DNA from 4 places in the Lentibacillus daqui genome. Region 4 is predicted to be linked to each of the others. Evidence: predicted binding sites of a transcription regulator. Region 4 holds the regulator's gene; each other region holds the start of a gene.
What was found. The regulator CtsR, encoded in region 4, represses protease genes until heat stress. The targets are predictions, from matches to a motif close to ATGGTCAATAAAGGTCAAACA.
Positions count from the first base shown of each region.

Region 1 (7,638 bases), 1.2 Mb from region 4:
CTGGTGTTGGTACACGAATGGCCATACCGTTTAATTTACCGTTAAGTTCTGGCAATACTTTACCAACTACTTTTGCCGCACCGGTTGTTGTTGGAATAATATTTTGTGCAGCTGCACGGGCACGACGGTAATCTTTGTGTGGCAGGTCAAGAATTTGCTGATCGTTGGTATAGGAATGAACAGTAGTCATTAAACCGCGTTTTAAACCAAATTTTTCATGCAATACTTTAGCAAGTGGTGCAATGCCATTAGTTGTACATGATGCGTTTGATAATACATGGTGTTTTGCCGGATCATAATCTTGTTCATTGACACCCATTACCATTGTTAAATCTTCTTCTTTAGCTGGTGCTGAAATGATTACTTTTTTGGCACCAGCATCCAAGTGTTTTTGGGCATCGTTGCGATGGGTGAAACGACCGGTTGATTCGATAACTACCTGTACACCGAGGTCTCCCCAGCCCAAGTCCGCTGGATCACGTTCGGACAATACTTTGATTTCTTTGCCGCCAACAACTAAATTAGAACCATTTACAGTAACTTCTTCTTCCAATTTCCCATGTACGGAATCGTATTTCAATAAGTGTGCAAGCATGTCAGCATCGGTTAAATCATTCACTGCAACAACCTCTACTGCATCATTTTTTAATGCTTGGCGAAATACATTACGTCCAATACGTCCAAATCCATTAATACCTATTTTTACTGTCATTTGATAGTCCTCCCATGAACTTAATATTTTAAAGAGATTATTCCCTTAAAATCCTTTTTGCCGCGGCTTCATCGGTGATAAACAAATTACTTTTACCCCATTTAAAATAAGATGTAATAGCTTGTGCCTTTGAGGCGCCACCAGCAACTGTAATGACATAGTTTGCTTTTGTCAGATCTTCCATCTGCATGCCGATTGTACGTACCTTGTGAACGACGTCACCTTGATTATTGAAATAATAACCAAATGCCTCACCAACTGCTTTATGATCGATTAGCTGCCGGATAACCTGATCAGTTGTTTTCCGCCGTTTGGCCATCGTTAGCGCATCACCAATCCCATGCAAGACAATGTCAGCATTACGGATCAGTTGTAAAACTTCCTGTATGGATGGTTCCTGAATCATTGATTGATATGATGATTCGCTTAATGGGTCGGGAACATACAACAAACGATATGCCCCCTTTGCCTTTTGTGCCATTTCAGCAACAATTGTGTTCGCTTGATTCTCCATTTTTTCACCAATGCCGCCCCTTGCTGGCACAAACAGGCATGGCACAGCATCGCCGATAGGATACATCGCATGTGCCACAGCAGCCATCGTTGTCCCACCGGTTACAGCAAGCGTCGGATTGTCCGCCACAATCGTTTTGAGAAACGATACACACGCCTTGCCCATTTCTAGTTTTACCCAATCCTCATCATCGCTATTACCAGGAACAACAATCGCTCTTTCTACATGTAATATATCCTGCAGTTGTTCTTCCAAAACTGTTATTCCCATGACTTCTTTCATAAAAGCAGCCATTTGCTTTACTACTACTTTCCCCTCATCCGTAATAAGCATTCCTTTTGAGGTTACATCCAACAACCCTTGGGTCTGCAGTAGATCTACCTCACCACGAACCGAGCGTTCAGTCATACCCGCCTGTTCCGCAAGACCTCGCCTGCCAATCGGCTGAAACATGCTGACACTTTTCAATACGGTATAGCGTTGTTGCATGATTTGCAGCAAATCTGGGAATAATTTTTTTTGTAAATCAATTAAAGCTCGCATCGACAAGCCCCTTTTGTTGGATCAATAATGTCCCGATAGGTCATAATATGTCCCGATTGGAGCAAAAAAATTACACAAAGAATCTTTGTATAATTTTATTTTATCATAGTGCAGGATAATTTCAACTTATAAATATCAATTTGCCATTTTTATTGCGTCTTCAAGGGTAGCCAAATTTATTTGTTCACAATCAAGTTCAACTGCACCTATTTTGACATATGGGATAAGTAATTGATATTTTTCCAGCCAGTTGTCATTGCTATAGATATCCCGTGTATCAATATCAAATGAATAATCTTGTTGCAAAAGTTTCAAAAGAGCCAATGCATTCTCGCATAATGGGCAATTTTCCTTCGTGTAAAAAATAACGTTAATCATCCGGAACCTCCATTATTCTGTTATGGTGTAGCATGTCCATAACCCTTATCTGTAATTGTGCCATAATCCCGGGAAATTTTATAATGATATGCTTAAGTCCTTTTGTGGTATGTATTACTTCACGCGAAATTCTGATGTTAGAAGTCTATTAGCAATGAAAAAGCGGCAAGGGAGTAAGCAAATGTTTACTTCCTTGCCGCTTTATTTAAGCGCGCCCGGGAGGATTCGAACCCCCGGCAGACTTGGTACCGGAAACCAACGCTCTATCCAACTGAGCTACGGGCGCATTTCGGATTAATTAACGCACAATGAACATTATAACTTCTTTAGTTTACAAATACAAGCCTTTTTTTACAAATTTATTCTTTCTCTTCCCTTGCAAACCACTGAAAATCATCTCTTCACAGAAAAAGTTTCATTTGACATTGACATAACAAATTTTTTCCACTAAATTTGGAAAAAGAGAGAAAATCCCCCAAAGCAGGTCACCACCCATGTATCATATTCATCCTGAAAATCAAATTATCAAAGGTCGGAATTCCCACGATACAAACCAATACATCAAAAGCAATTAAAAAACCATTAAAAGAGAATGTACAAAGGATCTGGTAAAAATGGTGCTCCACGTAATGAATTTGGAAGTTCAATAAATAAAGTTTATATTCTGTATAATAGGGAATGATGGAAGAAGCGGAATTTCGTGATACAAGAAACACCCTGGATTGCAGACGGTTTTAGGGCTGGTTTTAAAAGGTTGCGGTTCATGTCGATCGTTTTTGTTTGACCTTTTTTGACCTATTAGGTATGATGAAACTATCCAATCTAAAAGTGCGAGTTCAAAAAGGAGGATAAAAAGGACCGAGAAGTTCTAGGAGGCGTAGCTTTGAGCACCGGAGTGTACATAAAAGGTACATGAGGAGCGGAAAAGCAAGCCAATACGAGCTTCAAAGGAAGGCCGACTAAAAACGGGCTTGCGCTCAGGCGTCGGCATACCCCTTTTGCAGGGGCAAGTCATTTTTACCGGACTTTTTGAACATCCTCTTAAATGGATCAATTGAAAGAAGGAGGAACTAACCATGAATTTAATCCCTACAGTTATTGAACAGACCAATCGCGGAGAACGGGCATATGATATTTACTCACGACTACTTAAAGACCGAATCATTATGCTTGGCAGTGCCATCGATGACAATGTGGCAAACTCTATTGTTGCTCAATTACTCTTCCTGGAAGCCGAGGACCCGGAAAAAGATATTTCCATCTACATTAACTCGCCAGGTGGTTCCATCACAGCTGGTATGGCTATTTATGATACGATGCAATTTATTAAACCCGATGTATCAACGATCTGTACCGGAATGGCCGCGTCCATGGGAGCATTCTTATTAACCGCCGGCGAAAGAGGTAAACGTTATGCTCTGCCAAATAGTGAAATTATGATTCACCAGCCATTAGGAGGTACCCAAGGTCAGGCAACAGATATTGAAATTCATGCTAAACGGATCATTGAAATCAAAAAACGCATGAATCGTATTATGTCTGAACGTACTGGTCAACCATTGGAGGTAATCGAACACGATACGGAACGTGATAATTTCATGTCCGCGCAAAAATCAGCAGAATATGGTTTGATCGATAAAGTGCTGGAACGAAACAATGAAAAAGATAGATAAGAAAATAAAAATAAATGAGGCGGGTCTTGCGGGATCTGCCTCATTTGTTTTATAGAATGTATTGCTGTAACACAAGTCATGTCCAGCTCTGGTAACTAGTCTCCATTTTCTATGTTTCTGTAACAAACGAAGCCAAATGATTAATGGCAACCTCCTCATCAGCACCCTCGGCAATTAATGTAATGGTCTCACCAGTTCCTATCGCCAGACTCATCAATCCCATAATACTTTTGGCATTAATTCGTTTCCCATCCTTTTCCAAAAATAAATGAGAACCATATCGATTTGCCTCCTGTACAAAATGTGCTGCCGGTCTTGCCTGTAATCCTGTCTCAAGCTCCACTGTCACAGACCTCTCAACCACTACCATCATCCTTCCTTTTTGTAAACGCTGTCATACATTTAATCGAAGCAACCTCCATAAACAGGAGGTGCTTTCTAATAGTTTATAGTATACCATGAAATACATGGTAATTGCATCGTATTTACTCTTTTAATGCGCCCAACTTTTCGCCGTTGCGTAATTTATCGGCGAACTCATCAATTTTCTTTAGACGGTGATTTACACCAGATTTGGAGATCTTGCCGCCCTTAACCAATTCCCCTAATTCCTTTAATGAGACATCTTCATATTGAATGCGTAATATCGCAATTTCACGAAGTTTTTCCGGCAATGCATCCAATCCGACTGTTTGTTCAATAAATTTAATATTTTCAATTTGTCTGAAAGCTGCACCAATTGTTTTATTCAGGTTTGCTGTCTCGCAATTCACTAGACGATTAACGGAGTTTCGCATATCACGAACAATCCGGACATCTTCAAATTTAAATAAAGCATTATGTGCCCCAATTAAATTTAAAAACTCGGTAATCTTTTCGGCTTCCTTAATATACGTTATATAGCCGTTCTTCCGTTCCAGTTTACGTGCTTTTAGGTCAAAGCTGTTTAACAGGTCACATAGGGCATCATTATGTTCCTGATAAAAATTGAATATTTCCAAATGGTAAGAGGAAGTCTCCGGATTATTAATGGATCCTCCAGCTAAAAAAGCGCCACGTAAATAGGCCCGCTGACAGCAGGTTTGATTTAAAAACTGGTTGGAAATTGTCCGCACAAATGTATATGGTTCCTCAAGAATATCAAGATCAACCAACAGTTTGCGTACATCCTTTTTTAAACGAACGATATATACATTATTTTTCTTTAATTTCATTTTTTTACGGACAAGCAATTCCACTGGCAGCGGATAGGAAGATTTAATTAATGTATAAATGCGGCGGGCAATAGCGGCGTTTTCTGTTTGCACATCAAGCAAATATGCCTGTCTGGAAAGGGAGATAGCACCATTCATACGGATTAATGCTGCCAATTCCGCAGTCTTGCAGCATTCATCCACCTCTATGGAAGTCAGCTCTTTCTTTATTTCTGAAGCAAAAGACATCCCTTCACACCCCCCTTATCGTTTCATCGAATTTGAAACAAACAGAAATAATTAGCAGGCCATTCTGTTCATTGATCAATAATAGAATAAAGCAGTTTGGCAATTTTCTGCGTATCATGGCGCAATGTCATTTTTGAATGGTCGATAATATCGCCTTCAATGATTTGTAAATTCATGGCAAGCAGCTGATCTATGTCGTAAACTACCGGGTCCGCGTTTTCTTCGGCATAAACACTTCGTACGGACTTGCTGATTGGTTCATTATGAACAATAATTGAATCTATACAGCCTTCACCGACATGATCATAAATGGCTTTCACATGATCACTGGCTGTATATCCAGTTGTCTCCCCTGCCTGGGTCATGACATTACATACATAAACCACACGACCTTTCGCTTCCCTGATGGCCATATCAATTTGTGGAATGATCAAGTTTGGCATAATACTCGTGTATAAACTCCCTGGGGAGATGACAATCAGATCTGCCTGTTCAATGGCCTTTACCGCATTTGGTAATGGTTTAATTGGCTGGGGCTTTAAAAATACCCGTTCAATTCGTTTATGGGCCATTGGAATGGCTGATTCACCCGAAACAATCGAACCATCGGTCATTTTCGCATGAAGTGACATATTTTCATTGGATATTGGATAAATTTTTCCTTTTACATTAAGCACACGTGAGATTTCCTTAATTCCAGTATAGAAATCTCCTGTTATTGATGTCATAGCAGCCAGCAAAAGATTGCCCATCGAATGGCCGGACAGCCCATTTCCATTGGCAAATCGATGCTGGAATAGGTCAAGCAACATTGGTTCTGCATCTGATAAAGCAGCGATGACATTACGAATATCCCCCGGGGCAGGCATAGCCATTTCCGACCGTAATCTGCCGGTGCTGCCACCATCATCGGCAACAGTTACCAGGGCTGTTAGCTGAATTGGTAAATCCTTTAAGCCACGCAGAAGAACCGGCATTCCTGTTCCACCACCAATTACAACTACGTTTGCTCGGGCTTTGCTGTTCATATACGATTTCCCTTCCGTTTATCAATATCCCGGTGCGTAATATGCGTAATATACCCGGTTGATAATTGCTTTGCAAAGTATTCTGCCAACGTAACCGAGCGATGTTGCCCACCCGTACATCCAATCGCCACGACCAATTGGGATTTCCCTTCTTTTTTATACTGTGGCAGCATAAATTGCAGTAAATCAAGAACTTTTTCGCTAAATTTCTGTGTATCCGTCCATTTAAATACATATGATGCAACATCCTGATTCAGTCCTGTTAAAGGCTGTAAATGTGGAACATAATGCGGATTTGGTAAAAATCGGACATCGAACATTAAATCCGCATCAATCGGTACCCCATATTTAAAACCAAATGAGACCAAATGAACAGAAAAAATCTCTTGTTTATCTTCTGCATAAGCCTTTAAAATCTTTTCACGCAGTTCACGCGGTTTCAGATTTGTTGTATCAATTATCCGTTGCGCCCGCCCCCTTAGTTCATCCAGTATTTTCCGCTCCTGCTTAATCCCCTTAAGCGGCAGACCGCCAACTGCTAATGGATGGGAACGCCGCGTTTCTTTATATCTTGTCACAAGGGTCTCGTCCTTAGCATCCAAAAAGATAATGTGTTCCTCAAGCCAATCCGCTTCACCCAACACATCAAGCGCCTCAAACAGCGAATCAAAAAATTCACGCCCACGCAGATCCATTACTAGAGCAACCCGTCTAATATTATTTGTTGCATCTCGCATAAGCTCTAAAAATTTTGGCAACAGTGCTGGAGGGAGATTATCTACGCAATAATAACCAAGATCCTCAAAACTTTGTACGGCAACGGTTTTTCCTGCGCCAGACATCCCGGTAATAATAACTAATTTCGTTTCCTGTTCCATTTCGCTCATTATACATCCTCCTCGCCCTATATGGCGGAATCAGCCGGATCTAGCCGCATATCAAGCAACTCGTACGCTTTTGTATATTGAAATGTGCCGTATAATAATTCATTTGACGTGAAAGCATGTTGAAAAATCTTATGGTCACCTTCAGCCATTGGCAATTGATGCACACGACCAAGTGGAACCCATTCAAGCTCCCCTTCCCGACAATACGTTGTCATCTCACCCGTGTAATGATGACAAACAAAGGTGAACATCATCCACTCCTGAATAACATCTTCTCCATCAAAAATGTTAAATGTAAAAACCCCTGTCAGACGTGGATGACTTAACGTTAATGACGTTTCCTCCCAATATTCCCTTTGAACAGATTCCTTAATGGATTCCCCTTGTTCCATCTTTCCACCTGGGATCGCATACCACCCGTGTCTTGGTTTTTTTATGACTAATACGTGATCATCATGTAT
Region 1 is NZ_CP114176.1:1,252,075-1,259,712, reverse strand. It holds gene gap (type I glyceraldehyde-3-phosphate dehydrogenase) at 1-712, opposite strand, end outside; gene O2S85_RS06360 (sugar-binding transcriptional regulator) at 750-1,769, opposite strand; gene O2S85_RS06355 (glutaredoxin family protein) at 1,905-2,147, opposite strand; tRNA gene O2S85_RS06350 (tRNA-Arg) at 2,358-2,433, opposite strand; gene clpP (ATP-dependent Clp endopeptidase proteolytic subunit ClpP) at 3,224-3,820, shown strand; gene O2S85_RS06340 (HPr family phosphocarrier protein) at 3,930-4,184, opposite strand; gene whiA (DNA-binding protein WhiA) at 4,306-5,262, opposite strand; gene mgfK (gluconeogenesis morphogenetic factor MgfK) at 5,331-6,290, opposite strand; gene rapZ (RNase adapter RapZ) at 6,287-7,177, opposite strand; gene O2S85_RS06320 (8-oxo-dGTP diphosphatase) at 7,195-7,638, opposite strand, start outside.
Region 1: the regulator CtsR is predicted to act here: its motif matches at 2,925-2,945, upstream of clpP (ATP-dependent Clp endopeptidase proteolytic subunit ClpP).

Region 2 (7,638 bases), 450 kb from region 4:
TTGAAAAACGGCGATAGAAACGCAGCGAATCCCCTTAAGCGGTATATTGCCAAATCAGGAAAAGCGCCTAGTGGGGTTCTTCGACAAATAATCGGGCTTAAAGGCAAAACAAATAGAATTAGTTTCGGGAAAGTAGCTAACAGTTATTCTAGTGTTCTTGTATTTGATAAAGCGAAATTAAAAGATTATAAAATGAACGTGGATGTAAAGGGTACGGCGAAGCAATTTTCCAGTACGAAGGGTGTAATGAAACTTGCGAAAAGGATACCGTATGCTGGAATCCTATTTTCAGTTGGAACAAATTCCGGCGAATATTTTAGTGATGAAAATAAATACAAATCATTTTACGAAAAGTCAGGTAGGTTTGCTGGAGGTATTGGACTAGATCTTGGGGTTGCCGGACTCACAACTGGCGGAGCTGTTATCGGGTCAATGATCTGCCCGGGGGTTGGTACTGTTATAGGTGGGGCAGTTGGCGCAGGTGTTGGGATTGTAGGATCCTGGTTTGTTGAAGGAACTGTTAAAGAATGGGGAGAAAATGCTGGTCGCTGGGTTGAGGATACTGTTAAAGATGCAGGGGATTGGATAGGTGATAAAGTTGGTGATATAACCTCAAATGTAGGAGGTTTTATTTCAGGGATTTTTAACTAACCTAGTGAATAATTATTATGCTAGTCTTGAGTAAAAGGAATGGAGTAGTACATGGATAAACAAAAAAGATTTTCATTAAAGAGTGGCTTTTTGGCTTTTATTAAATCAAATATTATTTTAATGTTTTTTTTCCTGATTTTTATGCTTAACAGTAATGAGTGGCGCTATGACGGAATAAATTTTGTTATCCTTTTTCTGTTCGGTGCTGAATCTTTTATAGTCCTATTATCTTCACTAGCGTGTTTTAATACACAAATTGAGAAGGATTTAAAAAAAGGTAAACAAAAGAAAAATAACAAAGAGTGGTTAGGATTTGGAATTAATTTTATAGTGATTTCCATATTTTCACTATTATTCTTAGGGGCAAACATTCCCTACCCAAGCACATTAATATTTTTAATATTAATAACAAATGCTATGGCATCAGTTTATTCCGTGGTTTTTCATCCAATTGCTTTAGGTATTTATGAAGCGAACGTTTTGCAAGAAAAAACAACCATGATGGATTACATTTTTAAGTATGTTGCCATTTTTTTATCAGGGATAAATTATTATGTGCAGATGATATTGTTAAGGTTCCCGTTGTTGTTAAACAAAGTCATTGCTATTGTTTTTGCTTTGTTTCTACTGTGGCAATGGTTTGTGGTAGGTACGATTTTTGACAAGTGATTTGAGAGCATATGGCAGTATATTCAAACTAAGGGATATAGTAAAATAGAAACGCTTTTCCTTTAAAGAAAGCCTTCACTTCAATATTTCTTAATTGGAAACTGCAATTGTATTTGCGTTGACCTTATTATGGGGTGTTGCTTTGACACTAGGCATTTTTAATTAAAATAGGATATTTTTATTGGAGAAAAAACCATGAGTAGGCAGGGAAATCATTGGATAAATCATCAACACACATAAAGGCTAATGGTACAAAAACGAAAATATGGAAATTTTCTTTGGTAAAGGGACTTCAGTCATTCATAACGTCCAATTTGCTACTTGTTTTTGCTGCAGTTATTTTTATGGTTAATCATGGATCAAAAACGCCTATTTTGGTATTTATATTCTTTTGCAGAGGCCTTTATAATTTTGCTGTCATTTATAGCTTGTTTTAACCGTCAAGTTAATCATGTGATTTCAGGACACAAAAGCCGTTTTTCTGAAAAAGAATGGATAGGATTGCTATTAACCATTACTATAACATCTCTGTTATCGCTTGGCTTTGCAGGTATTGGCGTTCCGTTCCCAAGTACAATCGTTATGTTAGTTTTGGTGATAAATTTCATGTTCGCTTTATATTCTATTCTTTTTCATCCTGTTGCTCTGAAATTATATAAAGCTAATGTTTATGATGAAAAAAGCAGCGTTTTGGACTTTACATTTAAATATATATACTGTTTTCGGGAATTAATTTTCATGTTCAAATGAAGTTATTACATCTTCCTTTAGTGGTTAATAAAATTTTGGCTATTGTCTTTGTATTATTTTTACTTTTGCAAGGATTTTTGGTTATTAGTTTTTGAATAATTTATCCGTGACCTAGTCAACAGGAAAAAGGAATGGAATGTTGCATGAACAAACAGAAATACTTTTCATTTAAACACGGATTTTTAGCTTTTGTTAAATCAAATATTCTATTAATACTTATTCTTCTTGTTTTGGTGATTAACAAGAGTGAGTGGCGTTATGACGATGGCTTTGGTTACGTTATGATGTATCTTGTATTTGCGGAAATTTTTATTGTGGTTTTGTCATTTCTGGCATGTATTAAACCTTATGTTGGGAAGGATTTAGAAAAGGATCAAAAGAAGCATAACAAAGAGTAGTTAGGGTTTGGAATTAACTTTATAGCACTTTCTATATTTTCACTATTATTCTTAGGGGCAAACATTCCCTACCCAAGTACACTAATTTTTTTAATATTAATGACCAATTTTATAGTGTCATTGTACTCCGTTATTTTTCATCCGGTTGCTTTAGGAATTTATCAAGCGAACGTTTTCCAAGAAAAAACAACCTTGATGGATTACATTTTTAAATATGTTGCCATTTTTTTATCAGGGATAAATTATTACGAACAGATGATTTTGTTAAGGCTACCGTTGCTAGTTAATAAAGTAATTGCTATTGTCTTTGTCCTATTTTTATTGTGGGAAGGGTTTGGGGTAATTGCCATCTTTGACAAGTTCTAAAAAACAATTATGCTAGTTATGAAGCGGGTTGTGTAATCAATTCTTTCGTAAGGGAAAGGTTAAGTTGTTTGATAAAACATTGGGAAATCGTATTTCTATAAAAAACGGTTTATGGTTTCTTTTAAAGGCTAACATCATGCTAGCAATTTTGATCGCATTGTTTACATTAAATAGGACTGAATGGAGATCAGACGGAGCGGGAAAGGTAAGCACATTTATTTTCATGTTTGAATGTCTTTTTATTTTACTATCCATATTTGCCTGTTTAAAACCTGAGAAGGGTATTGTGAAACAGCGGACAAATAAGAAAATTTCCCAAAAAGAATGGATTGGTATGGTTATTGCAATTATATCAACATCATTATTATCTCTTTTTATGCTGCCCGCGGGTATTCCATTTCCGAGTACGATTATCCTTGTTGTGTTAGCAATTAATTTTTTTGCTGCTATCTACTCGGTTGTTTTTCATAAAGTAGCTATCGGGATATATGAACTGAACGTATTTAAAGAAAAAGATGGTATTACAGATTATACATTCAAATATATAGCAATAATTTTTTCAGGCTTAAATTATAATGTGCAAGTTAATCTACAAAAATTACCCCTTATTTTTAATAAACCGATTACCATCATTTTTGTGTTTATATTGGCAATGCAGTTTATTATTGCGGGTACTATTTTTACGTATTAGGGTATAGCTTATAGGCTAGAGGTTATATGTAGCAGATGGGGATGGAAGCGATAAATGGTGACGAAATTAAAATCGGGAGGAAAAGAAAGCAAGAGGTTCTCTTTAAAGAATGGATTTAAATTTTTCTTAAACGCAAATATATTGTTGTTTGTCATCGTGATGTTGTTTGTAATAAATAAAAATAGTTGGCCCGAAGATGAATTGACAGGGGTATATGTATTTTTATTCGTTTTTGCGGAACCTGCAAGCATTTTACTATCGATTATTTCTTGTTTTAGCCCCGATAAAATGGCGTTCCCGAGAAAAATGAAATGGAGTCATTCGAAAGAGGAATGGATTGGATTCGGTATAGCAGTTGTGGGATTATCACTATTTTCGCTTATTTTCTTGGGAGCTGGAGTTCCTTGGCCAAGTACGATTGTTTTTTTGATGTTAATGACGAATGCTATGTTTGCGCTATACTCTATTCTTTTCCATCCGATTACAATCGGATTATACCGGGCAAATGTATATGATAAGAAAGAAACGATAGCTGACTACATCTTTAAATATATCGCCATATGCTTTTCGGGTGTTAATTACTATATTCAACTCACCTTATTAAGGCTTCCGTTGTTAATAAATAAACTTTTTGCGATCGTGTTTGCCTTAATCTTAATTTGGCAGGCGTTCACAGTCATTGGTGTATTTAATTTATGATATGTTATTGTCTGGAAAATGATAGTTTCACTAAAAGGAGGTTCCCCATGTTACAAACACAACAAATCAATCTAACCATCAATGAAATGGTTGCTGCACTTTCTCTTTGTGGTTACGATAAAATGGCAGGTCAGATTTTGAACGAGCAGGAACTGATAAAAAATGAATCGGAATTTAACCGTTTTGTTCAGGAAACGGAAACGAAACTCAGGCAAAAGGGATATTGGGATGATAATAGGGAAACCGGCATTGCCAAGGGTTTGGAGGATTTACTTTATCTGCTTGTACATGCCAAGAAAAAGATTCGCTGTATCAATATGCGAAAGCATCGTGTATTGCTCATCCATTTGCTTAATAAAAAGCATTCACTGGTACAGGAAGTGAAGGGCGGGGAGCATGCCTTTTCCTTTTACAAGAATAGCGACGGCTTTTATGATATTCTCCGCGAACACTTTGGTATGCGGGATACGGAAACGGATATAAATGGTTGGCAGCCAATTCAGATGACGGATGAGCTGATCGATGAGTTACATACATCGGAGCCCGAACTGTTACTGACGATGAAACAGGATGAAAATCAGGCAATGGCATTACGTGACTTTGCTGGCGACTTTTTACGGAATGGACAGGAATTTGATAACATATCCTTCATGAAGTCTGATTATGTAAAGGACCAGTCGGAGTTTGATGACATTCAGTTTTTGCTTCCAGGTAATAATTTTGTCTGGCATATGAATTACGAGAACGTCGAAGAAAATCATCAGGTAATTCTTGAGCCGATTCCGGTAAAAACGTATTTTGAGGAGATAGAACGTGTTCTAACCGACTTTTTCAATGAATAGCTTCACCCATGCTTATGAATTTACAAAGGAAACCCAGTTAATAGGGTTCCTTTGTTTTTGTAAGGGATGAAGCAGAGTTCCCTTAAAAAACCTGGAATCATATGAATAGCCAGTTTATTAACTTTCAATAACAGGCAATAACACGTTACAATAGTACCAAAGAATTATTGTCAAACTAGATGATCAAATGAAAGACAAAATGATGATACTTAAAGTTCGTTTAAATGATTTAAGTAAAAAGAATCGCTCGATACGTATGCTTAAAAGGTATGATAAATGGTCTTTTGATTTAACTGCAATCAAACAAATAGATAAGGATCCGCAATCTATAACTGGATGCCATCATTGCCAAAAAAGGTAAAACGGAATTGTTAGAGCAAGATGTCAACAATAATGAATCTCTTATTATCTCTGCAAAATTGACATCTTTATTTAGAAATCTCAAGTCGATTGAAGAAGAAACCGGCTTGTATGATTTATACATAGAATATCCTTTTTTAAGCGACAAAATGTTGGATGGCACCTACATTCGAGCACCATTATTTTTGCACCCCGTCGAATTAATTCGTAATAAAAAGCATGGAATCCAGTGGGAACTTGCGTATGATACAGATTCAGAATCCATGTTAAATCGTTCGCTTTTCTTGGCGATACAGAAAATGAGTAATCTGCATGTGCGGGGAAATTTATGATGAAGCGCAAGAAAAAGCGTTCCTAAAATCCTTGTATGAAAATCTGTCTATATATGTAATAAATATATTTTTGATGAGGTGCATAATGGAGAAACAAGTTACGGACAGTGATGCTAGGAAGTTCAACTGCTTGATCGTCTTTTTAGCAGCAGCGGCGCTAATCCTTACGTACTAAATGAAGAGTGTAAAGCGAAATCCCTAATGTAACAAATGAAATGATTAAGGCTATTCATATCATAATCCTACCTCTTTTTCTTGTGTATTTTACATATTCATTATATACTTATGGTGGAGAGAAAATTAATCCTCTCCGGGTCTTAGTCTTTAGGCTTTTTCTTCTGTCGCAAGCAGATTGAAAGTCCTTTTCCTTTTTACGATTTGATAAAATGACAACGGTTAAATTAATAACAGCAATTGTCAAGTTTGTCGCTGTCGTAAACAGGGCTAAAACTTCTGCCACATCTACTTACCCCCCTTTCTCTTCGGGGGATATTTGTATTACATCATTACGGTTCTATTAAAACATTCATATTCGTAAAAAGGGTGTGAATAATATTAACTATCTCTCAAATGAAAACTTGACGTGCGAATAGAGTCATGTCTCATTTAATGATCATTGATACAATGCAACTCCATGCCATGAACACGTAACCATTCTATTTGTCTTTCATAATCTGGTAAGACCGACTTAACCGTTTGCCAAACTTTTGACTGCGCTCGAAAATGACCAGATGTGCTAGCTCATGTACGATCACATAATCCATGACACGAATTGGCGCCATGATAATACGCCAATTGATCCATATGTTACCTTCTGGAGTGCAGGTTCCCCATCGTTTGTGCTGTGTTTTGAAACGAATGGATGATGGCTCTACGCCTAATAGTTGCTGGTAGTAGCTGGCGCGTTTTATAAGCTTTTATAGCCATAGTGATGATACCATGTAATGATTTGTTTTTCCAATTGTGCTTGAACCTTGCCCTGGGACCATGTTTTTGGAACGGTAGCAATAAACTTATCCAATCGTGGCTGTATCTGTATCCGCACGATTCACCTTTAATCGATAATGACGGTCAAGATAAGGGAACTTCTCACCATTTACAAATTCTTTCGGCTGGACCATCGTTTGGACCTCATTTATTTCTTCAAGTTTTTCATGTATCCATTTTGCTTTTTGTTCGATTAATTTTTTGATTTTGTCATCTGTCATCTTATCTGGTGCGTATACTACCACACCATTTACAAGGTCTATGGATATTTTGGCGTCTTTGCGGGTTTGTCTGTGCAGATTGTAATGGATAATCGTGGTTCCATATTTGATGCTAGGCATGTTTTCCCCCTACCTTCTATATTTATTTTACATAGGTGAGAGGGTTTGGGCAATTTTTTATTAGAAAACAATATTAGAAGGCGGAAGAAAATCCTTTATCCATAAATAGGAAACCAATAAAAACCGTAGTCAATTTTATAATCTAAGTTGCACAAAAAGACTAAAAACAGTAGTCTACAAGGAACAACTGAGTGACTATGAATCAGCGGTGATTATTTTGGCCGACTATAATGATACCGGGAAAATGAAAGGATATTGCACGGTGTCCCGATCGGAATAAAATCCCCCATGCTTTGTCAAATATGTTAAAACTTTATGAGTTCAAAGATTTATCAGGATTTTATCTCAAGAAGGGTTGCTACGTTGGTTCAGCGGCTGAAACAAACGAGGCAATTATTCTTGGAAAACTAAACATCTATGAATTATTTTTGGAGCAACTGGGGGATAGACCATTTTTCGTTCCTGTGAAAAATCCGTACCATCCCACATATATCGCGGCAGGCCTGCTACAGGAATCACTGCCTACTTTAATTTATCATGTTGCGACTGTTT
Region 2 is NZ_CP114176.1:545,502-553,139, forward strand. It holds gene O2S85_RS02885 (LXG domain-containing protein) at 1-651, shown strand, start outside; gene O2S85_RS02890 (hypothetical protein) at 703-1,320, shown strand; gene O2S85_RS02895 (hypothetical protein) at 1,675-2,070, shown strand; gene O2S85_RS02900 (hypothetical protein) at 2,214-2,468, shown strand; gene O2S85_RS02905 (hypothetical protein) at 2,568-2,834, shown strand; gene O2S85_RS02910 (hypothetical protein) at 2,914-3,525, shown strand; gene O2S85_RS02915 (hypothetical protein) at 3,685-4,224, shown strand; gene O2S85_RS02920 (hypothetical protein) at 4,272-5,066, shown strand; gene O2S85_RS02925 (DUF4011 domain-containing protein) at 5,435-5,758, shown strand; gene O2S85_RS02930 (hypothetical protein) at 6,042-6,218, opposite strand; partial or broken gene O2S85_RS02935 (M48 family metallopeptidase) at 6,415-7,086, opposite strand; gene O2S85_RS02940 (hypothetical protein) at 7,389-7,638, shown strand, end outside.
Region 2: the regulator CtsR is predicted to act here: its motif matches at 5,411-5,431, upstream of O2S85_RS02925 (DUF4011 domain-containing protein).

Region 3 (7,638 bases), 900 kb from region 4:
TGCAGACGTGGAACGTAATCCGGATGTGGCCAATCGTATCGAAAGGGTTGCACTGACCTTTACGATTAAAGGGCATCGCTTGAATGCAGACAAATTGGAACGTAATCTGGAACTTTCCCGGAAAAATTGTTCCATGATCCGTTCAGTGGAAGATAGTATTGCCATTGAAGAGAAACTGCACGTTATTGAGTTGAGCAAATAAAGTGAAAATTTATAGACTGTAATATTTCTATCTCGGAGCGTGCGAGGAAATCAAAAATTTGCAAGTTGGAGATAAACAGTCTGTGAACGCATGATACATTACAAATCTACCCGGACGAAAATTCGCTCGGGTATTTTTTATCTGAAAAGTTTCCGGCAAGTATAAATTTCATGTGTCCGAGGAAACTAAGGTAAAATGGAAAGGAATGGGGCACATGAACCGAAAGAGCGTATATCAGTTTGTCTTTATCGTAATGGTATGTTTATTACTGTTTCCACTAAATAGTTTTGCCGCGGAAAAGAAAAAATCCAAAGATGATTTCAAGGTGCCAAACCATGCATTGAACATCTCCAAGGATAACACCTTCCCGAATTCAACGGAAGATCAAGAAATCGTGGAGCCCAGTAAAGCGACAAAAGAATTAATTGAAGATGTGGATGTTCCGATTAAAAATCCGGATTTGATTAAGATGTTGAATGAAACAACAGTGAAACCATCATTTATGGCGGTAGGGTATCGCGGTATGATTTATCTGGGACGCTGGCCGGTAAATTATAAGTCACAGGAAACAACAATTAACTGGGAATACCAGCAAATTAATGAGAATGAACTGAACAATGTCGGTGGCGATCAAAACCAAAAGGTGAATTATATCCAAAAGGAACAAAAAGAAGTGGAAGGTGCACTAACGAACAAAATTTCCGAACCGGATCAAGTAAAGAAAATGATGTTACAGAAAGCAAAAGACAAAACAAAATTGCCATTGGCGTATAAAACAGTTATCGGCAAAAATACCAAAAAAGAAAATACTTATTCGGTACCGACAGAAAAAGCAGGTACATTAAAGGCATATGCGCCAGCGGTTAGTGAAAAAGGGCAGGTCACATTTGGTGAAGTCTATCTCGAATTAAAAGGCAGTAAAAAATCAATTGTCATCAAAAATGTAACCAAACAAGGTATTGGCGCCTGGGCACCGATTCAGGATTACGTTTCTTTTGCATTTAATTTACATTAATACTGCTCAAACCTCTTTGACCCTTTTGAAAGGCAAACACAAAAGGTTAAGGAGGTTTTTGCATAATATAGCAGCCTTTCTGAAAAGCTAAGAAAAAACAGGTGGGTTGTTATGCGAAAATTTATAATGACAATATTATCCCTGATATTATTTGCAACTACCATGTTGCAGGCAAACACAACCGTTCATGCCGGTAGCTTTGGTTGGGGATATAAAAAGAATGATGAACATAAAATTCCGGAAATCGGCCATTATCGCGACATATTACATCAATATGGCGCCTATTATGCCGATGAATCTGGTGACAAGGTTGTATATTTAACCTTTGATAATGGTTATGAACAGGGCTATACTGATGATATTCTGGATGTATTAAAAGCAGAAAAAGTACCGGCAACGTTTTTTGTGACCGGGCATTATGTGGACAGCGAACCAGAACTTGTCAAACGAATGGTGAATGAAGGACATACTGTAGGTAACCATTCCTATCATCATCCCGATTTAACGACACTGACAAAAGCAGAAATGAAAAAAGAGCTTGAGGAACTAGAAGCAAAGGTAGCCAAAATTACCGATCAAAAACAGATGACCTTTATGCGGCCGCCAAAAGGGGTATTTAATGAACAATCCTTAAAATGGGCCAATGATTTGGGGTATGTTCATATTTTCTGGTCGCTTGCTTTTGCAGACTGGAATACCAAATCACAAAAAGGCGGCGATTATTCCTATAATCAGGTCATGAAACAGATTCACCCAGGGGCAATTATCTTGCTGCACACCGTATCATCTGATAATGCCCAATCGCTATCCAAAATCATTAAGGAATTAAGAAAACAGGGATACCAATTAAAAAGCCTAAACGATTTAGTGCTTAAAAATAACCTGCCAAAAGCAATTTACGGATTATAAAATACAGGTACGGCAGTTTTTTAGGGCGAGAGAATATTCTCTCGCCCTAAAATATTTGGTTGCATTTTATACGATATACATTATTAATCGACCAGAACAAAGCGCGCATATCAACACATTAGGCAGAAGCATCAATCAGATCTCTTTCATGCCAAACAAATTTCCTGTATCAAATTTTCGCAACGTTTGTTATAATAAATTTATACTTTATATTAGGAGTTGGTACTAAGAATGAACAGGGAAGATCTCATTGCTCCAAAAAATTATAATATTGTAATGGAAATGGAACGCTATGCCAAAGTATCAGATCGTGAGGCATTAATTTGGCAGGATGATCAAGGAAATTATGAACGCAAAACATATGCGCAATTAATGCAAAATGCGAATCGGATTGGCAACGTATTCCTTGATAACGGTTTGAAAAAAGGGGATAAAGTATTAGTCATGATTCCACGATTGATCGCCGCTTATGAAGTCTATTTGGCAGCATTAAAAACGGGAATTATTATTATTCCAAGTTCGGAAATGTTAAAAACAAAAGATTTGCAATACCGAATTACACATGGTGAGGTACGTGCGGTTGTTAGTTACTTTCCGTTTGTTGAGCAATATGAGGGAATTCATGAATATGACCAGCTAAAACGGTTTGTTGTCGGGGAACCGGTTGAAGGATGGCTCTATCTTGATCGTCTCAAAGATGAAGCCTCTGATCAGTTGGAAATCGCCGACACAACCAGGGACGATATTGCTTTTTTGCCATATACTTCGGGAACAACCGCCAACCCAAAAGGTGTCGTACATACCCATGGTTGGGGATATGCCCATTTGAAAACTGCAGCGGAAAATTGGCTCTGTATCAGAGAAGGCGACAAGGTCTGGGCAACGGCGGGTCCAGGCTGGCAAAAATGGATCTGGAGTCCGTTTTTATCGGTGCTCGGCTCTGGTGCAACGGGCTTTGTCTATCATGGAAAATTTGATGCCAAAACCTATTTAAATCTGTTGCAGGATCAGGAGATTAACGTTTTATGCTGTACTCCAACCGAATACCGGATTATGGCAAAAGCGGACAACCTGGAGGCATACCAGCTCTCGAAGCTTCGTAGTGCTGTGTCTGCCGGTGAACCGCTCAATCGGGAAGTTATTGATACATTCCGCAAGTATTTTAATATAACCGTAAGAGATGGATACGGTCAGACGGAAAACACATTGTTATTGGGTTTCATGGAGGGAATGAAGGTGAAACCAGGCTCCATGGGAAAACCAACGCCGGGAAATGATGTCGAGATTATTGATGATGAAGGTCAACCGGTTGCCCCTGGGGTAGTCGGCGATATTGCTGTAAAAAATGACTGTCCGGCATTGTTCCGTGAATATTATAAGGATGAAGAGCGAACCAAAAAGTCGCATCGGGGAGAATATTATGTAACAGGAGATCAAGCAAAGAAAGATGATGATGGTTATTTTTGGTTTGAAGGCCGCAGTGATGATATTATTGTGAGTTCCGGCTACACCATTGGGCCGTTTGAAGTGGAAGATGCTTTGGTTAAACATGCTGATGTTCAGGAGTGTGCCGTTGTGGCAAGCCCCCATCCAATACGAGGAAACATAGTCAAGGCATTTGTTGTTTTGAAAGATGGGGTTGATGCAAATAATCCTGATCTGGTAAAACAATTGCAAGATTTTGTCAAAGAGCAGACCGCCCCATATAAATATCCACGGGCGATTGAATTCGTTCAGGAATTGCCGAAAACCACATCAGGTAAAATCCGCCGGGTGGAATTGCGGAATAAGGAAAAAGCAAAAATCAATTAAAAGAAGGGGCATACCTCAAAACGATTGAATTAGGAGAGGGCCCCCGCTAGGAAAGTTACTTAATTCGCGAGAGGTTACCTGGAAGACGGGAGGAAACCTGCTGAGGACAGGAGAGCGCACCCGAAAGTCGGGACAAAATCCGCCAAAGCTGGGATAACACAAACAAAAATAACTTCCATTCATATTTATTCGATATATATAAATCCCAAACATGGTTCTTTCCACCATGTTTGGGATTTTCGCATTACTATTGCGTTGTTTCATTATCCACCGGCAATTCCAATTCCTGTTTCAACCTCCTGCTAACATCAGCCAATCCCTGATCGGTCGGAATGAAATAGGAAGCACCGCCAATCATTTGATCAGATCCATCAATCGAAATCGTTTCAATTCCCGAAGCATCAATCGATGAATATGCTTTTTCCAAGGCATAGATTTCCCCTGGTGACAAGCTTGTTTCCACATCCTTGCCGAGAATATCAGAAATCTCGCCAATTTTAAAGATGGTCCCTACCGAAATTGCTTGTTTAACAGTCGCTTGGATAAATTGTCGCTGTCGTTCTTCACGCGGATATTCACTATTGACCGCTCGTTTCCGCATACGAACAAAGGCTAAAGCTTCTTCGCCATTTAGTTTGGCTGGACCTGGTTTGAAATAGATGCGTTTATCATGATTATAAATATTTTTTTCCCAAAAACCTTTTTTTATATTAATAGTCACCCCGCCAAGGGCATCGACGATATCACGAAAACCGTCAAAATCGACTGTTACATATTCATCAATCGGAATATCAAGCAATCGTTCCGCTGTTTCTACCGTGAATTTATTTGGATCATACCCAGTGATGGAGGCATACGTATAAGCAGCATTGATTTTGTGAATGCCAGCATATTGTCCGGCACCTTCAGCAGGTAATTCCACTTGTGTATCGCGTGGTATCGATGTGATGGTCATTTTGTCGGTGTGCGGATTAAGGGTGATGATCATTTGCGTATCCGCCCGGCCATGTTCGCCTTTGGTCGCGTAATTTTCCAACCCTATAAGCATAATCGAAATGGGGTCTTTGCCGATTGCGACATCCTCTTGGCGGAGGGCTGATCGTTCCCCGGGCCGGTTTAAATCCTTATAGGAACCTTTTGCCGCTTGATACGCCTGATAAAATAGATAACTTCCCGCACCGACAACAATAATAAATAGAATGAGAAGGGTCCATATGATTCGTTTTTTCCATTTTCCATTTTTCTTTCGCTCATGTCGTTGTGTACGTGACTCATCCAAAATATATCACCCCAATCGATCTGTACTTATATAATATGTAGAAAGTCGTTAATCCTTATTATATGTAAAAACGTAAAACTTAACAATGCAAAATCTTGACCCTTTTGACCTTTTGAACTGAATTTTGATGTTTCATCGATGTGTAACGATCAGGTTAAACGGGAATAACGTATAATGAAAAGAGAAATAAACCCATTATTATCAAGGGTTTATAGATTTATAAAAAAGCCCAAAAAATTAATCAAACCCCTTGAAAGTCAAAGAAGGTCAGAGTATAATGTAGTTACAAGGTCAAAGATAGTCAAAGTCAAAATTGATCTTGGCTAGGCGGATAAATACCTAGTCATATAAGAAATCACAAGGAGGAATGGCATGATGAAATGTCAAAACTGTGGTATTCGTCCAGCAAATATTAATGTATCAATGCAGATAAACAATGAAAAAGTACAAATGCATGTTTGTCAACAATGTTTTGAAGAAATACAAGGAAAAATGATGAATCCATCCGGCTTTTTCTCCGGATTTGGTGGCCAAGACGCATTTGGTCAGAACTTCTTCCAAGGAAACGGTCAAAGCCAGGCGGGTGCAAGAACCCAGACAGCTCAAGGCAATGGTGGCAATGGATTGCTCGACCAATTAGGCAAGAACGTGTCACAAGCTGCTCGTGCTGGTTTGGTTGATAAAGTCATTGGCCGTGATAATGAGGTGAAACGGGTCATTGAAACGTTAAACCGTCGTAATAAAAACAACCCGGTTTTAATTGGCGAACCTGGTGTTGGTAAAACCGCAATTGCGGAAGGCCTAGCCGTGAGAATTGCAGAAGGTAATGTACCAACCAAACTAATGAACAAAGAAATCTATTTACTTGATGTAGCCTCCATGGTTGCCAATACAGGAATTCGCGGTCAATTTGAAGAACGGATGAAACAATTGGTTCAAGAAGTTCAGGAACGACCAGACGTTATTCTGTTTGTCGATGAAATTCACTTGTTAGTTGGCGCCGGAACTGCAGAAGGATCACAGATGGATGCCGGTAACATTTTAAAACCAGCACTTGCCCGTGGTGAACTGCAATTAATCGGTGCAACAACTTTGAAAGAATATCGTAAAATCGAAAAAGACGCAGCACTTGAACGTCGTTTCCAACCAATCATTGTCAAAGAACCAAGTGTGGAAGAGGCGGTAGAAATTTTAAAAGGTATCAAAGACCGCTACGAAAAATTCCATGAAGTCCGTTATTCAGATGATATTATCCGTTCGTTCGTTACACTATCACAACGATATATCCAAGATCGTTTCTTGCCAGACAAAGCGATCGACTTAATGGATGAAGTTGGTTCACGTTTAAACCTGTCCAATGCGGAAAAAGACTCAGATTCTATTGAACAAAAACTTAAAGAAGTGACACAGGAAAAAGAACAAGCCGCTGAAAAAGAAGACTATGAACGTGCTGCACATCTAAGATATCAAGAAATTCAATTGCAAAAACAACTGGAAAAAGCAAAAGATGAAGCACAAGTAACTGATGTTGGTCTGGAAGATGTCCAATTAATCATTGAAGAAAAAACAGGTATTCCAGTTACCAAGCTGCAAAAAGATGAACAAGAACAAATGAAATATCTTGCCGAAAATCTTGGTAAAAAGGTAATTGGACAAGAACATGCAGTAGACAAAGTTGCCAAAGCGATTCGCCGGAGCCGTGCCGGACTGAAATCAAAATATCGTCCAATCGGATCATTCCTGTTTGTTGGTCCAACTGGTGTCGGTAAAACAGAACTAACCAAAGCACTGGCTGAAGAATTGTTTGGTTCGCGCGATGCGTTGATTCGTCTCGACATGAGTGAGTATATGGAAAAACATGCCGTGTCGAAAATCATCGGTTCACCTCCAGGCTATGTAGGTCACGAAGAAGCAGGACAATTGACCGAGCGTGTGCGTCGTAATCCATATTCGATTCTCTTGCTTGATGAAATCGAAAAGGCACATCCAGACGTACAAAACATGTTCCTGCAAATCATGGAGGACGGACATTTAACCGACTCCCATGGTCGTACAGTAAGTTTCAAGGATACTGTGATTATCATGACAAGTAATGCCGGTACAGGTGACAAACAAATCAATGTCGGCTTTAACCGGAATGAGCATGAAGCAGTAACCACATTGGAAAACTTAAGTGCATACTTCAAACCGGAGTTCTTAAACCGTTTTGACTCGATCATTACGTTTAATGAATTAACCGAAGACAATTTACTTGAGATTGTTGATTTAATGCTGAACGATGTAACACAAAACATGGAAGAAAATAAAATCGATATTGCTGTAACAGATGCCGCTAAAAAAGCGCTAGTCAAGCTTGGTTATGACCGTCGTTTCGGTGCACGACCATTACGCCGAGTCATCCAGGATAAAGTAGAAGACCAA
Region 3 is NZ_CP114176.1:2,946,938-2,954,575, reverse strand. It holds gene O2S85_RS14940 (OsmC family protein) at 1-202, shown strand, start outside; gene O2S85_RS14935 (YfkD famly protein) at 456-1,217, shown strand; gene pdaA (delta-lactam-biosynthetic de-N-acetylase) at 1,329-2,126, shown strand; gene mbcS (acyl-CoA synthetase MbcS) at 2,358-3,938, shown strand; gene O2S85_RS14920 (LCP family protein) at 4,186-5,217, opposite strand; gene O2S85_RS14915 (ATP-dependent Clp protease ATP-binding subunit) at 5,593-7,638, shown strand, end outside.
Region 3: the regulator CtsR is predicted to act here: its motif matches at 5,505-5,525, upstream of O2S85_RS14915 (ATP-dependent Clp protease ATP-binding subunit).

Region 4 (7,638 bases):
TCCTTTCTAAGGATTATATTACGGAACGGGAAGTTTATTCCTAAGACATACTCGGTTGTTTGGTTCAGTTTTGAGAGAGTAAATCTCTCTATTTGTACCTTGAAAACTAAATAAGAGCAAGACAAACAACGACATCAACTTTTAAAGTTCTTAAATATAGTTAAGTGAAAAAGAGCGCACGGTGGATGCCTTGGCACTAGGAGCCGATGAAGGACGGGACTAACACCGATATGCCTCGGGGAGTCGTAAGTAGACTGATCCGGGGATTTCCGAATGGGGGAACCCGCTGCTCGTAATGGAGCAGTACACCTATCTGAATACATAGGGTAGGTGAGGCAGACCCGGGGAACTGAAACATCTCAGTACCCGGAGGAAGAGAAAGCAAACGCGATTTCCCAAGTAGCGGCGAGCGAAACGGAAACAGCCCAAACCAACAGGCTTGCCTGTTGGGGTTGTAGGACACTCCAATGGAGTTACCAAGAAATTCTTTAGATGAATCGATCTGGAACGATCAGCCATAGCGGGTAAGAGCCCTGTAATCGAAAGAGAATTTCCTCCGGAGTGGATCCTGAGTACGGCGGAACACGTGGAATTCCGTCGGAATCCGGGAGGACCATCTCCCAAGGCTAAATACTCCCTAGTGACCGATAGTGAACCAGTACCGTGAGGGAAAGGTGAAAAGCACCCCGGGAGGGGAGTGAAAGAGAACCTGAAACCGTGTGCTTACAAGTAGTCGAAGCCCGTTAATGGGTGACGGCGTACCTTTTGTAGAATGGACCGGCGAGTTACGATCGTATGCAAGGTTAAGTGGAAGACACGGAGCCGTAGCGAAAGCGAGTCTGAACAGGGCGTTTGTAGTATGCGGTCGTAGACCCGAAACCGTGTGATCTACCCATGTCCAGGGTGAAGGTCAGGTAACACTGACTGGAGGCCCGAACCCACGTATGTTGAAAAATGCGGGGATGAGGTGTGGGTAGGGGTGAAATGCCAATCGAACACGGAGATAGCTGGTTCTCTCCGAAATAGCTTTAGGGCTAGCCTCAAGAAAGGGAAGTACTGGAGGTAGAGCACTGATTGGACGAGGGGCCCTCACCGGGTTACCGAATTCAGTCAAACTCCGAATGCCAGCTACTTGATCTTGGGAGTCAGACTATGGGTGATAAGGTTCATAGTCGAAAGGGAAACAGCCCAGACCGCCAGCTAAGGTCCCAAAGTATACGTTAAGTGGAAAAGGATGTGGCGTTGCTTAGACAACCAGGATGTTGGCTTAGAAGCAGCCATCATTTAAAGAGTGCGTAATAGCTCACTGGTCGAGTGACGCTGCGCCGAAAATGTACCGGGGCTAAACGTATCACCGAAGCTGCGGATTGTTCTGAAAGAACAATGGTAGGAGAGCGTTCGAAGTGCTGTGAAGTCAGACCGTGAGGACTGGTGGAGCGCTTTGAAGTGAGAATGCCGGTATGAGTAGCGAAAAAGAGTGAGAATCTCTTTCACCGAATGCCTAAGGTTTCCTGAGGAAGGCTCGTCCTCTCAGGGTTAGTCGGGACCTAAGCCGAGGCCGACAGGCGTAGGCGATGGACAACAGGCAGATATTCCTGTACCACCTCATGACCGTTTGAGCAATGGGGAGACGCAGAAGGATAGGGAAAGCGCACCGATGGATGTGTGCGCCCAAGCAGTAAGCGAGTTGGATAGGCAAATCCGTCCAGCAATCGCAAGCTGTGATGGGGAGTGAAAATGGTCACGAAGTTCCCGATTTCACACTGCCAAGAAAAACCTCTAGCGAGGTCACAGGTGCCCGTACCGCAAACCGACACAGGTAGGCGAGGAGAGAATCCTAAGGTGATCGGGAGAACTCTCGTTAAGGAACTCGGCAAAATGACCCCGTAACTTCGGGAGAAGGGGTGCTTCTTGCATGAGAAGCCGCAGTGAATAGGCCCAAGCGACTGTTTAGCAAAAACACAGGTCTCTGCGAAGCCGAAAGGCGAAGTATAGGGGCTGACACCTGCCCGGTGCTGGAAGGTTAAGGGGAAACGTTAGCTCACAGGAGCGAAGCGTTGAACCGAAGCCCCAGTAAACGGCGGCCGTAACTATAACGGTCCTAAGGTAGCGAAATTCCTTGTCGGGTAAGTTCCGACCCGCACGAAAGGTGCAACGACTTGGGCACTGTCTCAACGAGAGACCCGGTGAAATTATACGATGCGTGAAGATGCGCATTACCCGCGACAGGACGGAAAGACCCCGTGGAGCTTTACTGTAGCCTGATATTGCATGTTGGTACAGCTTGTACAGGATAGGTGGGAGCCATTGAAACCGGAGCGCCAGCTTCGGTGGAGGCACCCGTGGGATACCACCCTGGTTGTACGGACATTCTAACCCAGAACCGTGATCCGGTTCGGAGACAGTGTCAGGCGGGCAGTTTGACTGGGGCGGTCGCCTCCTAAAAGGTAACGGAGGCGCCCAAAGGTTCCCTCAGAATGGTTGGAAATCATTCGCAGAGTGTAAAGGCACAAGGGAGCTTGACTGCGAGACCTACAAGTCGAGCAGGGACGAAAGTCGGGCTTAGTGATCCGGTGGTTCCGCATGGAAGGGCCATCGCTCAACGGATAAAAGCTACCCCGGGGATAACAGGCTTATCTCCCCCAAGAGTTCACATCGACGGGGAGGTTTGGCACCTCGATGTCGGCTCATCGCATCCTGGGGCTGTAGTCGGTCCCAAGGGTTGGGCTGTTCGCCCATTAAAGCGGTACGCGAGCTGGGTTCAGAACGTCGTGAGACAGTTCGGTCCCTATCCGTCGTGGGCGTTGGAAGTCTGAGAGGAGCTGTCCTTAGTACGAGAGGACCGGGATGGACACACCGCTGGTGTACCAGTTGTTCCGCCAGGAGCATAGCTGGGTAGCTACGTGTGGCAAGGATAAGTGCTGAAAGCATCTAAGCATGAAGCCTCCCTCAAGATAAGACTTCCCATCACTTCGAGTGAGTAAGATCCCTCAGAGACGATGAGGTTGATAGGTCCGAGGTGGAAGCGTGGTGACACGTGGAGCTGACGGATACTAATCGATCGAGGACTTATCTATATTATTTGATTCGTTGATACCATCTTCTCTTATTTAGTTTTCAGGATATAAAAACATTTGCATTTTTTATTAGAAATGCATATAATATATCTTGTCCTTGTTTTTAACACTTCTGTAAAGAGAAGATAAACAAGGTGATCATATCTAAAGGTCTGGTAGCCATAGCGGAGAGGTCACACCTGTTCCCATGCCGAACACAGCAGTTAAGCTCTCCAGCGCCGATGGTAGTTGGGGCTTTGCCCCTGCAAGAGTAGGACGCCGCCGGGCAATATATCAAACACCATGATACAGTTTTGTATCGTGGTGTTTTTTCATTGGCATACCCAGCAAACCTGTAAGGTCTATTGCAAATATATTGGCATAGGCCTGGAAAACAGTCAAATCCAAAAATGGGAATAGATAAGTATCAATCCATGATATTGTTGACTACTATGTGGAATTAGGTTTATTGAAACTTTTACAACGAACGAAGAGAATTAATTACATACTGAGGAATGATAAGTGGACTTTATCCAATAAAAAACGAATGGCGAAATGTTTTTAATATTTTCCGTACATTATCATAAATTTGTAAATACCCCTATAAAATGAAGAATTTGGTATAAGGTTTGAATTTTTCCTAGACGATGATTTATCAAAAAGTTGGCGATACCATAGGGATAATCACCATTGTTTAAATTTTGCTGGTAATATGTTTTGTTTTACGTTAATATTGTCTACAATAAATAGCAAAGATGTATTTGCATCTCTTCCAATTTGTCGTATAATAGAGGTAAAGTCAAAGATAGTCAAGGTCAAAATGAAACGCTGTAGTGCGTTGACTGGAGGAGGGAGCTTATGAGTAACATCTCTGACGTCATCGAGCAGTACTTGAAAAAAATTCTCGAGCAGGCAGCACAAGATGCGATTGAAATTAAGCGTAGTGAGATTGCTGATCAATTTCAATGTGTTCCGTCCCAGATAAATTACGTTATCAATACAAGATTTACAATAGAGAAAGGATATATTGTCGAGAGCAAGCGTGGTGGCGGTGGGTATATTCGAATTATCCGGGTTAAGCATCAGGAGAAGTCCGAGTTAATTGATGAAATCATTGAAATGATTAATCCAACGGTGACCCAACAGGCTGCTGTTGATGTTTTGGAGCGGTTGTTGGAGGAAAAATTAATTACAGCGCGTGAGGCAAAAATTATGTTAAGTGCGATTGGCAGAAATACGCTGGCATTTCAACTGCCGCTTCGTGATGAAGTTCGCGCACGTGTGCTAACAGCCATGCTGACAACTTTAAAATATTTAAATAAATAGTTCGCATTTCAAAAAGGAGGTTAAAAAGGATCGTGGTCGAATAACCCTATGCAAAGGTTATTTTTACCGTGCTTTTCGAACATTCTTTAAATAGTTTGTGTATAAAGGGAGGGAAACAAATGGAGTGCCAGGAATGCCATAAACGACCTGCAACATTACATTTTACCCAGGTTGTTAACGGGAAAAAAATGGAAGTTCATGTCTGTGAAGTGTGTGCGAAGGAAAAGGGATATATGACGTATCCAGAAGACAGTTTTTCCTTTCAAAATTTGTTGACGAGTTTATTTAATGTTGAATCGTCGCCATTGGGGAATAACGGTAATTCTAATTCTGTATTTACACCAGCTGAAGACATCCAATGCGAACAATGCGGGATGACCTTTTCTGAGTTTAAACGGATTGGTAAATTTGGCTGTGCGTCTTGTTATCATACATTTTCGGACCGCCTGGATCCCATTTTTCGCCGGGTTCATAGCGGAAATACCAAACACCATGGAAAAATCCCGAAGCGGCAAGGTGGCGATTTACATGCCAAGCGACAATTGGAAGAGTATAAATTAAAGTTAAAAGAATTGATTGATCAGGAGGCATTTGAAGAGGCTGCCAATGTTCGTGATCAAATTAAAGCACTGGAAACAAAAATGCGGGGTGATGATAAATGACCTTACAACATTTCGTTGACGAGGCAACAAGCCCTTGGATGCGTGACGAAGGGCCTGACAATGATATTGTTTTAAGTTGTCGGATACGATTAGCACGTAACTTTGCCAATGTGTCTTTTCCGCTTGCCGCCGAAGAAGATGAGCTGGAAAAGATTATGCAGTTTTTTCAGCAAGAATATACGCATCAGTCATTTCAGGATTTTCAAGATTTGGAGTTTGTTCCAATCGAGGAGCTTACACCGACAGAAAAGCGTGTATTGGTTGAAAAACATTTGATCAGTCCTCATTTGGCAAAATATACGAAGGCTGCTGCCGCTGTTATCTCGAAAAATGAGCAAGTTTCTGTCATGATTAACGAAGAAGACCATATCCGTATTCAACTATATTTCCCTGGTTTGCAATTGGATAAAGCGTTAAATAAAGCATTTGAATTTGACGATTGGCTGGAAGAGAAAGTTAATTATGCATTTGATGAATCCCGTGGCTATTTAACCAGCTGTCCAACGAATGTGGGTACGGGAATGCGGGCTTCTGTTATGATGCATTTACCATCATTAGTATTAACCAGACAAATAAACCGAATGATTCCGGCAATTAATCAGCTTGGTTTAGTCGTTCGTGGGATTTATGGGGAAGGAAGCGAAGCAATCGGCAACATCTTCCAAATATCCAACCAGATTACATTGGGTAAATCCGAAGAAGATATTGTAGAAGATTTACAAAGTGTTGTAAAACAGTTGATTGAACAAGAGCGCAAAGCACGAACCCGATTAATGGAACAGTCAGGTATGCGTCTTGAGGATCGGGTTTATCGTTCATACGGAGTGTTAAAATACAGCCGGATCATTGAATCAAAAGAAGCTGCCAACTGTTTGTCAAATGTGCGATTAGGGATTGATTTGGGAATGATTGAACATGTTCCAAGAAGCATTTTAAATGAACTAATAATACTGACCCAACCAGGCTTTTTACAGCAATACGCAAAGAAAAACTTAACCGCCAATGAACGGGATGTATTAAGGGCATCACTTATTCGGGAACGGTTAAAATTAGAAAACGAGTAGGAGGACAACAATATGATGTTTGGACGTTTTACAGAACGAGCGCAAAAAGTTTTGGCGCTGTCTCAAGAAGAAGCGGTCAGACTTGGCCATAACAATATTGGTACAGAACATATTCTCTTGGGACTTGTTCGTGAAGGTGATGGTATTGCTGCCAAAGCATTGCAATCCTTAGGCCTTGAGGTAGAGAAGATCCAGCAGGAAGTAGAGGAATTAATTGGTGTTGGCAAGCAGGCCATGCAAACGATACATTATACACCACGTGCCAAAAAGGTAGTTGAGTTATCACAAGATGAAGCAAGAAAGTTAGGTCATTCCTATGTTGGTACGGAACATATTCTATTAGGATTGATTCGGGAAGGGGAAGGTGTCGCTGCACGGGTGTTAAATAACCTGGGAGTCAGCTTGAATAAAGCGCGTCAGCAGGTACTTCAACTGCTCGGTAGTAATGAATCACAAGCGGGCAGACAAGGCCGTGGCCAGTCGGCTAATGCTAATACTCCGACACTGGATTCATTGGCAAGGGATCTGACGGCAACAGCCAAGGACGGCAATGTTGACCCTGTAATTGGCCGTAGTAAAGAAATTGAACGTGTGATTCAAGTACTAAGCAGACGGACCAAGAATAATCCGGTATTAATCGGTGAGCCTGGTGTTGGGAAAACCGCTGTTGCGGAAGGTCTGGCCCAGCAAATCGTTGATAATGAGGTTCCGGAAACATTGCGCGATAAACGGGTGATGACGCTTGACATGGGGACCGTTGTTGCTGGTACCAAATACCGCGGAGAGTTTGAAGATCGCCTCAAGAAGGTGATGGAGGAAATCCGCCAGGCAGGCAATATTATTTTATTTATTGATGAATTGCATACATTAATCGGGGCCGGTGGTGCAGAAGGTGCGATCGATGCATCAAATATCTTGAAACCATCCCTGTCCCGCGGTGAATTGCAGTGCATTGGTGCGACAACTTTAGATGAATATCGTAAATATATTGAAAAGGATGCCGCGCTTGAACGCCGATTCCAGCCAATTCAGGTGGATGAACCAACATTGGAGGAAACGGTCTTGATCTTAAAGGGGCTTCGCGATCGTTATGAAGCACATCACCGGGTAACGATTACTGATGAGGCGATTGATGCGGCCGCAAATTTATCTGATCGCTACATATCAGATCGGTTTCTCCCGGATAAGGCGATTGATTTGATTGATGAGGCTGGATCCAAGGTGCGCCTGCGTTCATATACAGTTCCACCAGATCTAAAGCAATTGGAACAAAAATTGGAAGAAGTACGTAAGGAAAAAGATGCGGCAGTGCAAAGTCAGGAGTTTGAAAAGGCAGCATCTTTACGTGACTCCGAACAACGGTTGCGGGAAGAACTGGAGACAACGAAAAACCAGTGGAAAGAAAAACAGGGGCAAGAGAGTTCCGAAGTCACTGTAGAAGATATTGCCAACGTTGTATCCATCTGGACTGGTGTTCCAGTTGCAAGGCTTACCAAAGATGAGAGCGAACGGTTATTGAACATGGAAGAA
Region 4 is NZ_CP114176.1:90,526-98,163, forward strand. It holds rRNA gene O2S85_RS00490 (16S ribosomal RNA) at 1-6, shown strand, start outside; rRNA gene O2S85_RS00495 (23S ribosomal RNA) at 159-3,077, shown strand; rRNA gene rrf (5S ribosomal RNA) at 3,229-3,344, shown strand; gene O2S85_RS00505 (CtsR family transcriptional regulator) at 3,915-4,382, shown strand; gene mcsA (protein-arginine kinase activator protein McsA) at 4,502-5,044, shown strand; gene mcsB (protein-arginine kinase McsB) at 5,041-6,108, shown strand; gene clpC (ATP-dependent protease ATP-binding subunit ClpC) at 6,121-7,638, shown strand, end outside.